Constrictibacter sp. MBR-5: one gene and its partner. The protein of the gene in region 1 interacts with the protein of each later gene in a pairwise test. Links are inferred from orthologs where the notes say so. Each region holds a gene or a part of one and is shown on either strand. Other genes may lie near its edges. The genes, in order: ABIE65_RS15200 and def.

Region 1 (9,710 bases):
AACATCTTGCCCGGCTGAAGCCGCCACTGCTTGACGATCTTCTCGGGCGGGATGTCGAGCACGCCGATCTCGGACGCCATGACGACGAGGTCGTCGTCCGTCAGCAGCCAGCGCGCCGGGCGCAGGCCGTTGCGGTCGAGCGTCGCGCCGATCTGCCGGCCGTCGGTGAAGGCGACCGCCGCCGGGCCGTCCCACGGCTCCATCAGGGCGGCGTGATACTCGTAGAACGACCGCCGCTCCTCATCCATCAGCTTGTTGCCGGCCCACGCCTCGGGGATCAGCAGCATCATGGCGTGGGCGAGGCTGTAGCCGCCCTGCACCAGCAGCTCGAGGGCGTTGTCGAACGAGGCCGTGTCCGACTGGCCCTCCGGGATCAGCGGCCAGAGCTTGTCGAGATCGTCGCCGAACAGCTTCGACTTCATCGAATGGCGGCGGGCCGCCATCCAGTTCACGTTGCCGCGGAGCGTGTTGATCTCGCCGTTGTGGCAGACCATGCGGAACGGATGCGCGAGGCGCCAGGACGGGAAGGTGTTGGTCGAGAAACGCTGGTGGACGAGCGCCAGTGCGCTGTCCATCCGCTCGTCCTGGAGGTCCAGGTAATAGGCGCCGACCTGGGCCGCGAGCAGCATGCCCTTGTAGACGATCGTCCGCGAGGACAGCGACGGAACGTAGAAGTCCTCGATCCCCGGCGTCTGCCGGGCACGGACGCCGTTCGCCGCACGCTTGCGGATGATGTAGAGCTTGCGCTCGAAGGTGTCCTGGTCGGGCGTCCCCTCGCCGCGGCCGACGAAGATCTGGCGCACCGCCGGCTCCGTCGGCTTCACCGTCTCGCCCAGCCCGGAAGGATCCACCGGCACGTCGCGCCAGCCGAGCAGGACCTGCCCCTCCTCGGCGACCAGACCTTCGAGCAGTTCCTCGAACGTGCGGCGCCGGTCGGCGTCCTTCGGCAGGAAGACCATGCCGGCCGCATAGTCGCCGAAGGCGGGCAGCGTGATGCCCAGATCGGCAGTCACGGCACGCAGGAAGGCGTCCGGCGTCTGGATCAGGATGCCCGCACCGTCACCGGCCAGCGGATCGGCACCGACGGCGCCGCGATGCTCCAGATTTTCGAGAATGCGCAGCCCCTGCCGGACGATGGCATGGCTTTTGCGTCCTTTGACGTCGGCGACGAAGCCGACACCACAGGAATCGTGCTCGTTCAACGGGTCGTACAGGCCCTGGGCGGGCGGAAGCTGGCTCACAGGCGGTCCTCACGAAGCGAGAGCGCGCGCCGGCGGCGGCTTTTGACGCGCCGACGCCGGGCGCGGCCCTCCTCTTGGGCTGCGCTCGGGTTGAAGGGACGAACCCCGGGGAGTTCGACAGCATGACGGACGTTACGCCGGCACTTTCCGCACCTCGCGTCACGCCCGACGGATATCCCCGGTTCCGTCCCGGACAACGACGCCCATCGAGGTGGGCGCTGCTGCGACCGACTAACCTAACGGCAGAGGTCCGCCCTGCCAACATGCGAATGATCGGACATGTCCTTCGGGCACCCGCGGCGGACCGGCGGACCGGCCGTCTTCCGCGCGGGACGCGCCTCACGCATAGTTTCCCGATACGTCCCTTCCCTATCCAGCGAGGCTGACCAGCGGATGAGCGAAAAGCGCATCGCCATCGACATCGGCGGTACCTTCACCGACGTCGTGCTGGAGCATGGCGGATCCCGCACCACGGCAAAGGTGCTGACCACGCACGGCGCACCGGAACGCGGCGTCATGGAGGGGGTGGCGGGCGTGCTGGCCGAGGCCGGCGTGGCCGCCGCGGATGTCGGCCTGGTTATCCACGGCACGACCCTGGCGACCAATGCGCTGATCGAACGCAAGGGCGCACGGACCGCGCTGGTCACGACCGAAGGTTTCCGCGACGCGGTCGAGATGGCCTACGAGCACCGTTTCGACCAGTACGACCTCTACATGGAGCGGCCGGAGCCGCTGGCGCCGCGCGACCTGCGATTCGCCGTGCCGGAGCGGATCGCCGCCGACGGCGAGGTGCTGCTGCCGCTCGACGAGGCCGCGGTCGCGGCGCTGGTTCCGGCGCTGCGCGCGGCGAACGTCGCCGCCGTCGCCGTCGGCTTCCTGCACAGCTACGTCAATCCGGCGCACGAGGACCGTGCCGCGGCGATCCTGGCCGAGGCGCTGCCCGACGTCGCGATCACCCGCTCGGCCGACGTCTGCCCGGAGATGCGCGAGTATGAGCGCTTCTCGACGGCGCTCGCCAACGCCTACGTCCAGCCGCTGATGTCGGGCTATCTCGGCCGGCTGGAGACGCGGCTGCGCGCAGGCGGCGTCGCCTGTCCGCTGCTGCTGGTCATGTCGAGCGGCGGCGTCACGACGATCGAGACGGCGCGCGCCTTCCCCATCCGCCTCGTCGAATCGGGGCCGGCCGGCGGTGCCATCCTGGCGCGCAACGTCGCCGCCGAGTGCGGGCTCAACCAGGTGCTGTCGTTCGACATGGGCGGCACCACCGCGAAGATCTGCCTGATCGACGACTTCAAGCCGCAGCTGTCGCGCAGCTTCGAGGTGGCGCGCATGCAACGCTTCCTGAAGGGCAGCGGCCTGCCGCTGCGCATCCCGGTCATCGAGATGGTGGAGATCGGCGCCGGCGGCGGGTCGCTGGCCGCCGTGGATACGCTCGGCCGCATCACGGTCGGCCCCGAGAGCGCCGGTTCCGAGCCGGGACCGGCCTGCTACGGCCGCGGCGGCACGCGGCCGACGGTCACCGACGCCGACTTGGTGATGGGGCGCATCGACCCGGTGAAGTTCGCCGGCGGCCGGGTGCCGCTGGACGCCGCACAGGCCGCCGCAGCGGTCGACGCGATGGTGGGCAGGCCGCTCGACCTGCCGACCGAACTCGCGGCCGGCGGCATCGCCGAGATCGTCGACGAGAACATGGGCAACGCCGCGCGGGTGCATGCCGTCGAATCCGGCAAGGACCTGCCGGAGCGCGGGCTGATTGCCTTCGGCGGCGCCGCTCCCCTGCACGCCGCCCGCCTCGCCGAGAAGCTCGGCATCGGCACGGCCGTCGTCCCGATGGCGGCCAGCGTCGGCTCCGCGGTGGGCTTCCTGCGCGCGCCGATCGCCTACGAGGTGGTGCGCAGCCGCTACGTCGACATGCGTCGCTACGACTCGGACATGCTGACAGACCTGTTCGCCGGGATGCGCGCCGAGGCCGAATCCGTGGTGCGGATGGGCGCGCCGCACGCGCCGCTGGTCGAGACGCGCACCGCCTACATGCGCTATCGCGGCCAGGGGCACGAGATCGCCGTGCCGCTGCCCGAGGCCCGCATCGGCGGCGACGGCGGGGAGGCCCTGCGCGCCGCGTTCGAAGACGCCTATCGACAGCTCTACGGGCGCATTATCCCGAACCTGACGGTCGAGGCCATGTCCTGGAGCCTGGCACTGGCGACCGAAGTGCCGCTGCCGGAGCGCGCCGACGCGACGGCCGGCGGCGCCGCGGCGATGACGGGCGAGATGCGCCTGCTGTACGACATCGACGCCGGAACCTGGCGCGAGGTGCCGGTCTACTGGCGGCCCGACCTTTCGCCGGGCGAAACGGTCGCCGGACCCGCCGTGATCGCCGAGCCCGACACCGCCACCGTGGTCACGGCCAATTTCGACGCGACCGTCAACGCGGTCGGCCATCTGGTGCTGAACCGCAGGAGCGCGCCATGACCGCGAACCCCCTCGCCCGCATCCGCATGCAGGTCATGTGGAACCGCCTGCTCGCCGTCGTCGAGGAGCAGGGCCAGACCCTGGTCCGCACAGCGTTCAGCACGTCGGCCCGCGAAGCGGGCGACATCTCGGCGGGCGTCTTCGACGTCGAGGGCCGGATGCTGGCCCAGGCGGTGACGGGCACGCCCGGCCACATCAACTCGATGGCGCTGGCGGTGAAGCACTTCATCGACCGCTTCCCGGTCGCGACCATGCGCGAAGGCGACGTCTACATCACCAACGATCCGTGGAAGGGCACCGGCCACCTGCACGACCTGACGGTCGTCACGCCGACCTTCCGCAACGGCGAACTCGTGGCGCTGTTCGCCTGCACCAGCCACCTCGTCGACATCGGCGGCATCGGCCTCGCCCCCGACGGGCGGCAGGTCTACCAGGAAGGCCTGTTCATCCCCCTGATGCCGCTGGTCGAGCAGGGCCGGATGAACGCGTGGTTCATGGAGATGGTGCGCGCCAACGTGCGCGAGCCGATCCAGGTCGAGGGCGACATCTACGCCCTGATCGCCTGCAACGAGATCGGCTGCCGCCGCCTCGTCGGCATGATGGACGAGTACGGCCTGGAGACGCTCGACGATCTCGGCGCCTTCATCATCGACTCCAGCCGGCGCGGCATGCAGGCCGAGATCGACAAGCTGCCCAAGGGCACGTGGCGCGCATCGATGCGCATCGACGGCTACGAGGCGCCGATCGACCTCGTCGCCGCCCTCACCATCGCCGAGGGCGAGATCGTCATCGACTTCGAGGGCACGTCGGGCGTGTCGACCTTCGGCATCAACTGCCCGCTCTGCTACACCGAAGCCTACACGACCTTCGGCGTGCGCTGCATCGTCGGGCCGGGCCTGCCGAACAACGCCGGCTCGCTCGAACCGATCAAGGTCAGGGCGCCCATCGGCAGCATCGTGAACCCGCCGCATCCCTGCGCCGTGGTCGCGCGCTCGACCATCGGCCACATGCTGCCGGACGTCGTGTTCGGCTGCCTCGACCAGGCCATCCCGGGCCGGGTGCCGGCGGAGGGCACGTCGAACCTGTGGAACGTGAAGCTGGGCGCCGGTCACGGCCTCGCCGACGAGGTCTGGAACCCGCAGGCGACCGCCTTCCAGGTGACCAGCTTCCACTCCGGCGGCACAGGCGCGCGCCCGCGGCAGGACGGGCTCTCCGCCACGCCCTATCCCAGCGGCGTGCGCAACGTGCCCGTCGAGGCGACGGAGGCGATCACGCCCCTCGTCGTCTGGGCAAAGGAACTGCGGCAGGATTCCGGCGGACCCGGCCGGCAGCGCGGCGGCCTGGGCCAGACGATGGTGATCGGCAGCCGCGAGGCCGCACCCTTCGCGATCTTCGCCTCGTTCGAACGGGTGAACCATCCGGCACGCGGTCGCGCCGGCGGCAAGCCCGGCACCAGCGGCCGGCTGAGCCTGGGGTCCGGCACGGTGCTGAAGCCGAAGGGACGGCAGACGGTGCCGACGGGCGAGCGGCTGATCGTCGAGATGCCCGGCGGCGGCGGCATCGGCGACGCCTTCGCGCGCGAGCCCGAGCGCGTCGCGGCAGACGTCCGCAAGGGCTACGTCACGGCGGAAGCCGCGGTCCGCGACTATGGCGTCGCGGTCGGCGCGGACATGCTGCCCGACGAGGCGGAGACGCGGCGCCTGCGCGCCGCGCGCTCCTGAACCTCGGTCAGATCGGAGTCAGAGGTAGGTCTCGACCAGCGCTTCGGCGATCTGCACGGCGTTGGTCGCCGCCCCTTTGCGCAGGTTGTCCGACACGACCCACATGGCGATGCCGTGCGGGACCGTCGGATCGCGCCGGATGCGGCTGACATAGACCGCGTCCTCGCCGGCACAGTCGACGGGCATCGCGTAGAGGTTGTCTTCCGGCCGGTCGAGGACCACCACGCCCGGCGCGTTGTCGAGGGCGTCGCGCGCTTCCTCGACGGTGATCTCCTCCTCGAACTCGACATAGACCGCCTCGGAGTGGCCGACGAAGACCGGCACGCGGACGCAGGTCGCGATCACCTGGATCGCCGGATCGAGGATCTTCTTGGTTTCCTCGACCATCTTCCACTCCTCCTTATAGGAGCCGTCCGGCATCAGGACGTCGATCTGCGGGATCACGTTGAACGCGATTCGGTGCGGCATCTTCTTCGGCTTGTACTCCTGGACCTGGTAGATGGCCTTGGTCTGGTTGAAGAGCTCGTCCATGCCCTCCTGCCCGGCGCCGGACACCGACTGGTAGGTCGAGACGACGACGCGCCGGATGGGCACGATGTCGTGCAGCGGCTTCAGCGCCACGACCAGCTGGATGGTCGAGCAGTTCGGGTTGGAGATGATGTTGCGCGCCGTGTAGCCGGCGATCGCGTCGGGATTCACCTCCGGCACGACCAGCGGCACGTCCGGGTCCATGCGGAACTTCGAGGTGTTGTCGATGACGATGCAGCCGGCCTCGCCCGCCTTCGGCGCGAACTCGGCCGAGACGCTGGCACCCGGCGAGAACAGCCCGATGTCGGCTTTGCTGAAGTCGAATTTCGCGAGGTCCTGGACTTTCACGGTGTCGTCCTCACCGAACGATACGCTTTTGCCGGCCGAGCGGGCGGAGGCGAGAGCGAACACTTCGTCGACGGGCACGCTTGATTCCGCGAGCCCGGCCAGTAACTGCCGGCCCACCGCACCGGTGGCGCCGACCACTGCAACCCTGTAGCCCATAGATAGGTCCTCGCTGATTCGTCCGGCCGAATCGCGGCCCGGACGTGCGCGGTCACTTACGCGGCACGCCGGGCGATTTCAAGCGCGACGGCCGGCGGGTGCCGGCGGCCCGCCCCTGCTCTTCGTCGCTACTCTCCGGCCGCCGGCCGCAGGGCCGCCGCCGTCGGCCGGAACAGTCGCCCGCGCTCGGTGACGAAGACGACGGCCAGTGCCGCGCAGCCGCACCCGGCGAAGCCCAGCGTCAGCGGTACGACCGTCCCGTCGAACTGCTGGCCGATGTAGAAGCCGATCATTGCGCCGCCCACCGTGGTGATGAACCCCTGGACGGAGGCCGCCGTGCCGGCGATGTGGCCGAGCGGCTCCATCGCCATCGCGCCGAAATTCGGACCCATGAGGCCGAAGCAGAACATCATGCAGCCCTGCAGCAGCGCGAAGCTCCACAGCGTGTCGAGCCCGGCCAGCGACACCACGGCATGGATCACCGCCAGCGCGATGTAGCCGCACAGCGCCGTGTGCGAGACGCGCCGCGTGCCGATGCGCCCGACGATCCGGGCATTCAGGAGCGAGGCGAACACCATGAAGCCTGCGATCATCGCGAAGATGGCCGGGAACCAGACCTCGGCGTCGAAGACGTCGACGAAGACCTGCTGTGCCGAATTGATGAAGCCGAACAGGCCGCCCATCGCCAGGGCCATCGCCAGCATGTAGCCGATGGCGATGCGGTTGGTGAAGACCGTCACAAAGGCGCCGGTGACGCGGGCGGGCGCGATCGGCAGGCGGTCGTCCGGATGCAGCGTCTCCGGTAGGCGCAGCACCGTCCAGACGGCGACGACGACGCCGATCGCCGCAAGCACCTCAAAGATGCGCGGCCAGGCGCCGAAGACCATGATCGCCTGCCCCACGGACGGCGCCACGATCGGCACCGCGAGGAAGACGGTGAAGGCCAGCGACATGACGCGCGCCATCTGCCGCCCGGCATAGCAGTCTCGCACGATGGAGACGGCCAGGACGCGCGTCGCAGCGGCACCGACGCCCTGCAGGATGCGGGCCGCCATCATCACGTCGAACGACCAGGCGTAGGCGGCGGCGAAGCTGGCGACCGCATAGACGCCCACGCCGACGAGCAGGACGGGCTTGCGTCCGAAACGGTCCGCCAGCGTCCCGTAGACGATCTGCGCACCGCCGAACCCCAGCAGGTAGGCGGTGATGATCCACTGCCGGCGGTTGTCCTCGACGATCCCCAGCGCGTCGCCGATGTCCGGCAGGGCGGGCAGCATGGAATCGATCGACAGGGCGTTCATCGCCATCAGCGCGGCGACAAAGGCGACGAATTCGCGAAACCCCATGCCGGGATGCGGGCTGGCAGACGTACCTGCAGCCGTCATCGGAAACCTCGCTTCTTGCGGAGGGTCCGGCCGTCGCTGGGGACAGCCGGTATGATCGGCGGCGCGCCTCCCGGCGGTCCGCTCGACGGCAAGCCTACCCCCGTTCGCAACGCCATGGGGCAGCTTTCATTGCAGTGCAGCATTGCGCGACGTGCGGGAACCGCGGGCCGACGGGTCCGGAACTACGGGGGGGACGTGGCGGGACGGCTCCGATCGCGCTAAACCTTGGCGGAAGGCGGCATCCGAGCCCGCCGGGAAACGCCTGGGAACGGCAAGCGAGGTCGGCGTGCGAGACGGGCCCGATCAGGGTGGGCACGTGCAGGAGGGACATCCGGTCGCCGCGCCGGGGCTGCTCTCGCAGCCCGATTTCCGCCGCGCCTGGCTCGCCGGCGCGCTGGCGCAGACGATGCGCTGGCTGGAAGTGCTGGTCGTCAGCCTGTTCGTCCTGCAGCTGACCGGCTCCGCCGGCATGGTCGCCTTCGTCCTCTTCCTGCGGATGCTGCCCAGTTTCCTGTTCGGCACCCTGACCGGCATCGTCGCCGAGCGTGTCAGCCGGCGCATCCTGCTGGGGGTCGGGCTCGGCCTGCTCTCGCTGCTGTCCCTCGTGCTCGGGACGCTGGTGGCCACCGGCAACATCGCCATGTGGCACGTGGCGCTGGGCGTCTTCCTGAACGGCACCTTCTGGTCGATGGACCATCCCGTGCGGCGCACGCTGATGGGCGAGATCGCCGGCCCGCACGCCGTGGCACGCGCCATGGGCCTCGACTCCTCCACGATGAATGCCACCCGCGCGCTGGGTCCGGCGATCGGCGGCACGCTGCTGGCGGCGATCGGGATGGAGGGCGCCTACTTCCTGGGGACGGTGCTCTTCGCGCTTGCCGCATGGCAGATCATGTCGATCGAGCGGCCGATCCGGCCGGTCGGCGGCAGCGGCAACATCCTCGCCGACATCCGCGAAGGCCTGCGCTTCATCCGCGGAAGCCGCGTGCTCATGGGCACGCTGTGCATGACCGTCGCCATGAACTTCTGGGGCCTCGTCTATATGGGCCTGGTGCCGGTCATCGGCCGCCAGGAACTCGGCCTCGGCCCGTTCGCCACCGGCCTCCTGATGGCGATGGAGGGCACCGGCGCCTTCTTCGCCGCGCTCATGATCGCCTGGAAGGTCCGCAGCGCGCAGTATCTGCGGCTCTACTTCTGGGGGTCGTGCCTGTGCGTCGCGTCGGCGCTGGCCTTCTCGCAATCCGGCTCCGCCGCCTTCTCCTTCGGCATCCTGATCGTGGCCGGCCTCGGCTTCGCCTGCTTCGGCGCGATGCAGAGCACCATTGTGCTCTCCTCGACGCCCCCGGCCCTGCGCCCGCGCGTGATGGGCGTGCTGGCCGTCTGCATCGGCGGCGGCAACCCGCTCGGCATCCTCCACGTCGGCCTGCTCGCCGACTGGTTCGGCGCCCCCACCGCCGTGTCGATCGTCTGCGCGGAGGGCCTCCTCGCCATGACCCTGATCGCCTGGCGCTGGCCCGAACTGATCCGGCCGTTCAAGCCGTGGGGCGATCAGTGAACGCTCAGTCTGCGTTCACGCAGCGGGCGATTTGATGGATGTCGGTTTCCGGCTAGTCTCGTCCCAACTCATAAGGGATCAGGGGAAGCGGGCGATGGCTGCCAACGCAGAAGCGCATGTCTATGTCGGGGCCGCCCCCTGGTCCGGCGGCGAGGTCGGCGGGCTGTTCCGGCGGAACGTCGCGGGCGGGCCGTGGTCGCACCTGACCGAAGGCCTGGACGGTGTCCGCCACGTCCAGGCGGTGACCATCCATCCGCAGGATCCCCGCACCGTCTTCATCGGCACGGCCGACGGTCCCTGGCGC
Region 2 (9,568 bases), on another replicon or contig:
CTCGCGCACCTCGATCAACGAGCTGCTCCGCACATGACCGGGCCGGACGCCGCGGCACTCGGCGATCCGGTTCCGCTGCTGGCCGACCTGATCCGTCGGCCGAGCGTCACGCCGACCGACGCGGGCGCCCTCGACGTCCTGCAGGACGCTCTCAGCCGACTCGGCTTCGTCTGTCACCGGCTTCCGTTCTCGGAGCCCGGGACGCCCGAGGTCGACAATCTCTACGCCCGCTTCGGCACCGACGGACCCAACCTCTGCTTCGCCGGCCACACCGACGTGGTGCCGGTCGGCGATCCGGCCGACTGGACGCACGACCCGTTCGGCGCGGAGATCGCGGACGACCGTATGTACGGCCGCGGCGCCGTCGACATGAAGGGGGCGATCGCCGCATTCGTCGCCGGCTTCGCCCGAGTCGTCGCCGAGGGCGGACCATTCAAGGGCTCGGTCAGCTTCCTGATCACGGGCGACGAGGAAGGCCCGGCGGTCAACGGCACGATCAAGGTGCTGCACTGGCTGGCGGAACGTGGCGAGCGCCTCGACGCGTGCATCGTGGGCGAGCCGACCAATCCCGCCGAAATGGGCGAGATGATCAAGATCGGCCGCCGCGGCAGCTACAACGGCCGTCTGAAGGCTTTCGGCGTCCAGGGGCACGTCGCCTATCCGGACCAGGCCGACAACCCCGTCCACCGGATGATCCGGTTGCTCGACGCACTGGTCTCGCCGCCGCTGGACCAGGGCACCGAACATTTCCAGCCGTCGGGCCTGCAGGTGACGACGGTCGACGTGGGCAATCCGACGACCAATCTGATCCCCGCGACGGTCAGCGCGGGATTCAACGTCCGCTTCAACGACCTTTGGAGCGGCAGGTCGCTCGACGAGGCGCTGCGCCGCCGCCTCGACGCCTGCGGGAGCCGCTACGAACTCACCGCATCGGTCAGCGGCGAATCCTTTCTGACGGCGCCCGGGCCGCTCAGCGACGCCCTGGTGTCCGCCATCGAGCGGGTCTGCGGCGCGCCGCCGGAACTCAGCACCTCCGGCGGGACGTCCGACGCCCGATTCATCAAGGACCACTGCCCGGTGATCGAATGCGGGCTGGTGAACGAGATGGCGCACAAGGTCGACGAGAACGTCCGGCTGGACGATCTCGACAGGCTGACCCAGATCTACGCGCTCGTCCTTCGCGACCACCTCGCCGGCAGATGATCCCGGCGCCGCGATGATCGGCGGAGCGGAGATCGCACGCAACCTGCAGGGCGCCTTCCGCCTCGCCGCCCGCGACCCGTCCGGGCTCCAGTCGTTCGACACCGGCATCGACGGCTTCTGGCGCTCCTTTTTCGCCGGCGTTGTCGCGCTGCCCTTCTACGTCGCCATCCTCGCGGCGGGGCAGGCCGAACCGGGCGAGATGCCGGTTACCGTGACGGCGACGGCGTATTTCCTGACCCAGGCCATCGCCTATGTCTGCGGTTGGTTCGCCTTCCCGCTGGCGATGATCTACGTCACGCGCTTCATCGGCCGCGAGCAGTTCTACGTGTCGTACATCATCGCGGCCAACTGGTGCAGCGTCATCCCGCTGGGAGTCTTCGGCGTGCTGGCCCTGCTCGGGGCCTCCGGCACGATCCCGACCGCCGTCCTCGGCATCGTCTATTTCGGCGTGCTGATCTGGACGCTGATGTTCCACTGGTTCGTCGCGCGCACGGCCCTGCAGATCAATGGGATCGGCGCGGCCGGAATCGTGGCGCTGGACCTGCTGCTCGGGCTGATGGTTTCGGGAGCCGCGGACGCGATCGTCACCCAGCCGATGTAGCCGTTTCGTAGACGACATCGGTCAGGTAGAGGCCGTGCGGCGGCACGGTGGGGCCGGCGACACGGCGATCGCAGGCGGCGAGCACCGCCGCGACCCGGTCGACGGGCCATTTGCCCTCACCGACCAGCTTCAGCGTCCCCGTGAGAATCCGCACCTGGTTGTGCAGGAAGGAGCGCGCCGCGGCGCGCAGGTGGACCTCCTCGCCGACGCGCGTCACGGTCAGCCTGTCGAGCGTCCGGACGGGCGACTTCGCTTGGCATTCCGCGGCGCGGAAGCTGGAAAAGTCGTGCCGGCCGACGAGGCACTGCGCCGCCGCGTGCATCGCGTCGACGTCGAGCGGCGCAGGGACGTGCCAGACCTTGCCGCGATCGATCACCGGCCGCACCCTTCGGTTGAAGATCCGGTAGAGATAGGCCCGCCCGACCGCAGAGCGCCGCGCGTCGAACGCGTCGTCCACCGCCTCGGCCATGAGGATCGCAGCCGGCACCGGCTTCAGGTGATGGTTGAGCGCTTCCCGCACGGTGACCGGGTTCGTCTGGCGCGCGAGATCGAAATGCGCCACCTGCGCCAGTGCATGGACGCCGGAATCGGTGCGGCCGGCGCCCATGACGGCCGGCCGCTCACCGCAGAAGGCTTCGATCGCCTCCTCGATCGCCTGCTGCACCGACAGTCCGTTCGCCTGGCGCTGCCAGCCGACGAAGCCGGAGCCGTCATACTCGATGGTGATCTTCCAGCGCGTCACGGCGCCGGCTCGTCCCCGCGCGGAAGCCGTGTCCCCGGCGCCAGCGCGTAGCCGCGCAGGAAGGCCTCCGCATCGACGGGGGCGCGCCCGGCCCGCTGCAGGCGCAGGAGCCGCAGGCCGCCCTCGCCGCAGGCGATCGTCAGGCCCCCAGGCAGCACGGTCCCCGGGTCGCCACCCGCCGCAGGATCGGCGACGGCGTCCAGGACCTTGATCTTGGCGCCGTCGTGCACGAACCAGGTGCCCGGCCAGGGGTTGAGCGCACGCACCCGGCGATCGAGTTCCAGCGCCGGCCGCGTCCAGTCCAGCCGGCCCTCGTCGCGGCCGAGCTTGGCGGCGTAGGTGGCACCCTCGGCCGGCTGCGGTTCAGCCTTCAGCGAGCCGGCCGCCACACCCTGCATGGCCTCGACGATCAGCCGCGCACCGATCTCCGCCAGCGTGTCGTGCAGATCGCCAGCGGTCGTCCGCGGGCCGATCGGCACGCTCTCGCGCAGGAGCATGGGCCCGGTGTCGAGGCCCGCGTCCATCTGCATGATCGTGATGCCGGTCTCGTCGTCCCCGGCGAGGATGGCCCGCTGGATCGGCGCCGCACCGCGCCAGCGCGGCAGCAGCGAGCCGTGGATGTTGATACAGCCGAGGCGCGGCGCGTCGAGCACCGCCTGCGGCAGGATCAGCCCGTAGGCGGCGACGACCGCGGCATCGGCGCCGAAGGCCGCGAAATCGGCCTGCGCTGCCGGGTCGCGTAGCGTCCTGGGCGTCCGCACCGGGAGACCGTGGGCTTCGGCAAACGTCTGGACCGGCGATGGCCGTTCGGCGTGACCGCGGCCCGCCGGGCGGGGCGGCTGGGAGTAGACCGCGACGATCTCGTGCCCGGCATCGCGCAACGCCGCCAGCGCGGGCACGGCGAAGTCGGGCGTTCCCATGAAGATCAGCCGCAGCCGCTGCATCGGCTCAGCCGGCCTCCGCTTCGACCTTGCGCTGCTTGTCGAGCCTGCGGAGGATCATCTTGCGGCGCAGCGCCGACAGGTAGTCCACGTGCAGGACCCCGTCGAGATGGTCGATCTCGTGCTGGATGCAGCGCGCCAGCAGGCCGTCCGCCTCGATCTCCAGCTCCTGTCCGTTCTCGTCCAGATATCGGGCCGTGACCGCGACGGGCCGGGTCACGTCCACGTAGATTTCCGGCAGGGAGAGGCAGCCCTCGTTGGCGACGGCTTCCTCGTCGGAGGCCTTCACGATGCGCGGGTTCGCCATGCGGATCGGCTTGCGCTCGCCCTCCTCGCCGAGGTCCATCACCACCACGCGGCTGAGCACGCCGACTTGGGGTGCCGCGAGGCCGATGCCGGGCGCGTCGTACATCGTCTCGAGCATATCGTCCATGAGCCGCCGTACCCCATCGTCGACCTGGGCCACCGGTGCGCTCTTGCTCTTCAGCCGGCGGTCCGGCGCGATCACGATGGGGCGTATCGTCATGCTTCTGGGCTCTGAGGGGTCGGCACGCTACGTATGTGGCGCGGAGGACGGCGTCAAGCCGAAGGCCGCCGGTGCCGTCGGCGCAACCTGCCGCGTGTCCGCTCGTTAACCAGTCGCGCATCCGGTAGACTCACGGGCTATGTCCAGACTGATCCACTTCCCGCTGTCGCCCTATTGCCGCAAGGTCAGGATCGCCTTGCGCGAGAAGGGCATCGAGGCGGACCTCGAAACGGAGCCGGTGTGGGATCGGCGCGACACCTTCCTCGCGATCAATCCGGCCGGCACCGTGCCGGTGTTCGAGGACGAGGACGGCACCATCGTCTGTGATTCCGCCGCAATCTGCGAGTATCTGGAGGAGGTTCGTCCGGAGCCATGCCTGATCGGGCAGACACCGGCCGAACGGGCGGAAACCCGGCGCCTGGTCGCCTGGTTCGACGGCAAGTTCGCGCGCGAGGTGACCGACCAGCTCTACGGCGAGAAGGTGCTGAAACGCCTGATGCGCACCGGCGAGCCGAGCTCCGCCGCGATTCGGGCTGGCAAGCTCAACATCGTCTACCACCTCGAATATGTGGCGTGGCTCACGGAACGGCGGAACTGGCTGGGCGGGGAGGTCTTCTCGCTGGCCGACATCGTCGCGGCCGCCCATCTCTCGTCGATCGACTTTCTGGGCGACGTCCCATGGGATGCGGTCGAAGGGGCGAAGCAATGGTACCAGCGCATCAAGTCGCGCCCGAGCTTCCGGCCGCTCCTCGCCGACCAGGTCCCGGGTCTGCGTCCCCCCCGACACTATGCCGACCTCGACTTCTAGGGGTCGTCCGTCAGAAGGATTAGGACTATGCGCATCATGCCTCGCGCACTCCCGGCGGCAATGCTGGGCCTCGCCATGCTCGCCCCGCCGACGATCGCGACCGTCGCAGCCCAGCCGATGGGTCCGTACGCGCCGCCGCCCGACCAGATCGTGCTCCAGCTGACATCCGAAGGCTGGGTCGAGACCAAGACGGCCAAGCTGGTCGCCAGCGTCGAGACAGTCCTGTCCGGCGAGCAGGCCGCACAGCAGTCCGGCCGCGTGCCGCCGGTGTTCGACGAACTGGCGAAGGGCGACTGGCGGGTTACCAGTTCCGACCGGTCGCGCGACGCCAGTGGCCTGGAGCGCTGGCGCGTCACTGCCGAGGTGCGCGTTCCCGAGGGCGCGCTCGGCGGCATCTACGACAAGGCCCGCCAGCTCAGCAAGCCGGGGCAGCAGTTGGAAGTGAACCAGGTCGACTTCAGCCCAACCCTCGCCGAGCGCGAGGACACGGCGGCGAAGCTGCGGGCCGACATCTACGGCCGCGCCGCCAAGGAAGCGGCAGAAGTCGCCAAGGTTTGGCCGGATCGCGGCTTCCGCGTGCAGCGCGTCGACTTTGAGAATGCGGGCATCCCGCGGCCGATGGCCTATCAGGATCGCGGCATGAAGATGGAGCGGGCGCAGATGGCGGCCGCACCGATGGCGGCCGACGGCGGCGACATCGAAGTGTCCGAGCGTCTCGTCCTGAACGCCACGGTCGTGCTCGCCGCACCGGCGCCGCGCCCGGAGCCGGGCGAGTGGAAGCATGGCGACCGGAAGCACGACGACCGCAAGCCGGCGCCGGGCGACAAGAAGTAGGATCAGGACGATCTCCCGTCTCTTCTGCTTCGGACTCGGCTACACGGCCGGCCGGCTCGCCGACGCGGTGGCGTCGGAGGGCTGGACGGTCGCCGGCACCGGGCGGACCGCGCGTGCGGAGGCCGACCGCACCGTGCATCGATTCGAACGCGGTGCACCGCTCGACGATCCGGCCTCCTCGCTGGCCGGCGCGACGCACCTGCTCGCCTCCATTCCGCCCGACGCGGAGGGCGACACCGCCCTCGGCGTGCATGGCCGCGACATCGCGGCGGCGGCTTCGACGCTCGGCTGGATCGGCTATCTGTCGACCAGCGGCGTCTACGGCGACCACGGCGGCGCCTGGGTCGACGAGGACACGCCGCCTGCGCCGACCGGCGACCGTTCGCGGCGCCGCCTCGATGCCGAACGCGCTTGGACCGATTTCGGTCGGGCGCACGGCATCGCGGTCCATATCTTCCGGCTGCCCGGCATCTACGGCCCCGGCCGCAGCCAGCTCGACGCCGTGCGGAGCGGCCGCGCGCATCGGATCGACAAGCCGGGGCAGGTCTTCTCGCGCATCCACGTCGACGATATCGTCGCGACGTTGCGCGCTTCGATCGAGCGGCCGCGCGCCGGCGCGATCTACAACGTGGCGGACGATCTTCCGGCGCCATCGCACGAAGTCACCGCCTTCGCCTGCGATCTGCTGGGCGTCGAACCGCCGCCGCTCATCCCCTTCGCGCAGGCCGAACTGTCGCCGATGGCGCGCAGCTTCTATGCCGACAACCGCCGCGTCCGGAACGAGCGCATCAAGACCGAACTCGGCGTGACGCTACGCCACCCGGACTACCGTGCCGGACTGCGGGCGATCCTGGCCGCCGAGACCGCCGGCTGAGCAGCCGGCTCAGGCTATGCGGCGGCCGACTTCGTCGACCGTTTCGCACAGCAGGTCGAGCTCCGGCTCCTCCGACAGCCTGTGATCGCCGTTCTTGACATACACGACCCGCACATCGTCCGAGGTAAGCGTCTCGCAGAGCTTCAGCGAGAGCTGCCAGGGCACCGCGTCGTCGCGCATGCCATGCAGGATGCGCACGGGCAGGTCGAGCGGGATCGGGGCGTCCATCAGCAGGTGGCGCTTGCCGTCCTCGATGAGCGCCCGGGTGATGACGTAGGGGTCGTCCGAGTAGGCCGATGGCCGCTCGAAGCGCCCCTCGCGCGCCAGCGTCGCGCGCTGGTCGGCCGACAGCTCGCCCTCCATGCGCACGACGAAATCCGGCGCCGGTGCGACGCCGACGATGCCGGCGACCCTGTCCGTCCGACGCAGCGCCGCGAGCAGAGCGATCCAGCCGCCCATGCTGGATCCGACCAGGATCTGCGGGCCGCGCGTCACCTCGTCCAGCACGGCCACCGCGTCGGCCAGCCACAGCCCGATGGTCCCGTCCTCGAACCTGCCGCTCGAGAGGCCGTGCCCGCGATAGTCGAAGCGCGTGAACTGCTGACCGCGTCCACGGCAGAACGCCTCCAGCCGCAGCGCCTTGCCGCCCTCCATGTCGGACTTGAAGCCGCCGAGGAAGACGACACCGGGCATGCCGTTTCCGGTGGCGGCCGGCGTATGGTGATGGGCGATGCGCGTGCCGTCGGGGCGGACGAGGATGGCGGGGTCTTGCGGCATCATGGCCTCGGTCAACGGTGGCGGCGCATGGCCGCATCGTTCGAGACTGACCATTCCGGCCGCCGTCTGCAATAAAGGCGGATGAACGACACGCGCGGCAGCGGAGGGCGGACATGAGCACAGATGCCGAGAGATCCGGCGCGGCCGACCGGCAGCTTCCCCGGGACGACGAAGTCTTCCTCGACCATGTCGGCTTCTTCGTCGCCGACATGGACCGCGCCACGCAGCGGTTCGAGCGGCTCGGCTTCGCCGTGCAGCCGCAGAACACCCACTACAATGCCGGACCGGACGGCGCACTCGTGCCGGCGGGGACGGTCAACCGGCTGATCACGCTGCGGATCGGCTATCTGGAGATCCTCGCCGCCAATCTCGATACGCCGCTCGCCGCCCAGCTGCGCCGGAGCCTCGACCGCTACGAGGGCCTGCACCTCGTCGCACTCGGCCATGCCGACGTACCGGCGCAGGAAGCGCGCCTGCGCGCCGCGGGCATGCCGACGCAGCCGGCGGTGCGCCTGCGCCGGCCGCTCGATTCGATGCCCGAGAAACCGCTGGTCGGCTTCCACGTGCTGCGCACCGAACCTGGCGTCATGCCCGAGGGCCGGGCGCAGTATTGCGGCCACGAGACACCGGAGCTCGTCTGGCTGCCCGGCTGGGCGGAACATCCCAACGGCGCCGAGGCGCTCACCGACTTCCTGATCGTCGAGGCAGACCCGGCGGAAGCGGCCGGCCGGTTCGCCACCTTCTCCGGACGGCCCCCTGTCGCGGAAGGCCCGGGGCAGTATGCGATCGCACTCGATCGGGGGCGTCTCACGATCTGCGACACGGATGTGGCGGCGCGCATGCTTCCGGGCTTCAAGGCGGCCGCGCTGCCCTTCGAGGCGGCGGTGGCACTGCAGGTGAACGATCCGGTGCGCACCCTCTCGCTCCTGCGGGACCGCGGCGTCGCCGCCGACCTGCTGGCGCCCGACCTGGTGCAGGTCGTTCCGGCGGACGGCATGGGTGCCCATATCCTGTTCCACGGCCCGGAGGTGGCGCCGGTCTGGCGGAGGCTGCCGCGCCGCTGAGGCCGCCGGTACCGCTTCCCTTAACGAGCCGGGGATCGCATGGGAGACAAGTTCCGCTTCAACCCGTGGCACATCGTGATCGCGCTGTTCGCGGTGATGATCGTCAACACCTTCCTGCATCAGAGCCGGACGGTCGAAACGATCCCCTACAGCACCTTCCGCAGCTATCTCGATCGAGGGCTGATCAAGGAGGTGCAGGTCGGCGAGACCTATATCGAGGGTGCGTTCCGCGAGCCGCAGGAGGGGAAGCCCCGCTTCGTCACGACCCGGGTGGATCCACGCATCGCCGACGAACTGGCGGAGAAGGGCGTCACGGTCACCGGCGCCGTCGAGAGCAGCCTGCTGCGCGACATCCTGTCGTGGATCATGCCCGTCCTGCTGATCTTCGGCCTCTGGATGTTCATCATCCGCAAGATGTCCGACCGCCAGGGGCTCGGCGGCTTCATGTCGGTCGGCAAGAGCCGCGCCAAGATCTACGTCGAGACGGATACCAAGGTGAGCTTCGACGACGTCGCCGGGGTCGACGAAGCGAAGGAGGAACTGCACGAGATCATCGACTTCCTGAAGGACCCCGAACGCTACGGCCGGCTGGGCGCGCACATTCCGAAGGGCGTCCTGCTCGTCGGTCCTCCCGGCACCGGCAAGACGCTCCTGGCGCGGGCGGTCGCCGGCGAGGCGGGCGTGCCCTTCTTCTCGATCAGCGGCTCCGAGTTCGTCGAGATGTTCGTCGGCGTTGGCGCCGCCCGGGTGCGCGACCTGTTCGAACAGGCGCGGCAGAAGGCGCCGGCCATCATCTTCATCGACGAACTCGACGCGCTGGGCCGGGCACGCGGCGCGATGGGGGCCGTCGGCGGACATGACGAGCGTGAGCAGACCCTGAACCAGCTCCTCACCGAACTGGACGGATTCGATCCGACCGTCGGGCTGGTCCTGATCGCGGCGACCAACCGGCCGGAGATCCTCGACCCGGCGCTGCTGCGGGCGGGACGTTTCGACCGGCAGGTCCTGGTCGACAGGCCGGATCGGGGCGGGCGTCTTCAGATCCTGCGCGTCCATATCGGCAAGGTGAAACTCGACGCCGATGTCGACCTGGAAAAGGTGGCAGCCATGACCACCGGCTTCAGCGGGGCGGACCTCGCCAACCTGGTCAACGAAGCGGCGCTGCTCGCGACGCGGCGCAGTGCGGAGACGGTGGGCG

Evidence for each region.
Region 2: the proteins of ABIE65_RS15200 (region 1) and def interact in binary tests that used the Escherichia coli proteins (3 or more experiments, as listed by UniProt). The link is inferred for Constrictibacter sp. MBR-5 from one-to-one orthologs.

Annotation. Positions count from the first base shown.
Region 1 is NZ_JBEPTK010000006.1:255,505-265,214, forward strand. What follows is about bases 4,460-7,318. They hold ABIE65_RS15200 (aspartate-semialdehyde dehydrogenase), read right to left. Parts: upstream 6,467-7,318; coding sequence 5,453-6,466; downstream 4,460-5,452. Other genes in these bases: ABIE65_RS15195 (hydantoinase B/oxoprolinase family protein), read left to right, coding at 4,460-5,434; ABIE65_RS15205 (multidrug effflux MFS transporter), read right to left, coding at 6,595-7,318. In the rest of the region: gltB (glutamate synthase large subunit), read right to left, coding at 1-1,241; ABIE65_RS15190 (hydantoinase/oxoprolinase family protein), read left to right, coding at 1,635-3,713; more of ABIE65_RS15195, read left to right, coding at 3,710-4,459; more of ABIE65_RS15205, read right to left, coding at 7,319-7,851; ABIE65_RS15210 (MFS transporter), read left to right, coding at 8,168-9,406; ABIE65_RS15215 (sialidase family protein), read left to right, coding at 9,501-9,710.
Region 2 is NZ_JBEPTK010000003.1:80,479-90,046, forward strand. The notes cover bases 2,255-4,971. They hold def (peptide deformylase), read right to left. Parts: upstream 4,014-4,971; coding sequence 3,495-4,013; downstream 2,255-3,494. Other genes in these bases: truA (tRNA pseudouridine(38-40) synthase TruA), read right to left, coding at 2,255-2,546; fmt (methionyl-tRNA formyltransferase), read right to left, coding at 2,543-3,490; ABIE65_RS07405 (glutathione S-transferase family protein), read left to right, coding at 4,153-4,821; ABIE65_RS07410 (SIMPL domain-containing protein), read left to right, coding at 4,858-4,971. In the rest of the region: dapD (2,3,4,5-tetrahydropyridine-2,6-dicarboxylate N-succinyltransferase), read left to right, coding at 1-37; dapE (succinyl-diaminopimelate desuccinylase), read left to right, coding at 34-1,203; ABIE65_RS07385 (hypothetical protein), read left to right, coding at 1,217-1,804; more of truA, read right to left, coding at 1,788-2,254; more of ABIE65_RS07410, read left to right, coding at 4,972-5,655; ABIE65_RS07415 (SDR family oxidoreductase), read left to right, coding at 5,603-6,529; ABIE65_RS07420 (alpha/beta hydrolase), read right to left, coding at 6,539-7,306; ABIE65_RS07425 (VOC family protein), read left to right, coding at 7,420-8,370; ATP-dependent zinc metalloprotease FtsH, read left to right, coding at 8,410-9,568. UniProt on the Escherichia coli protein: Removes the formyl group from the N-terminal Met of newly synthesized proteins. Requires at least a dipeptide for an efficient rate of reaction. N-terminal L-methionine is a prerequisite for activity but the enzyme has broad specificity at other positions.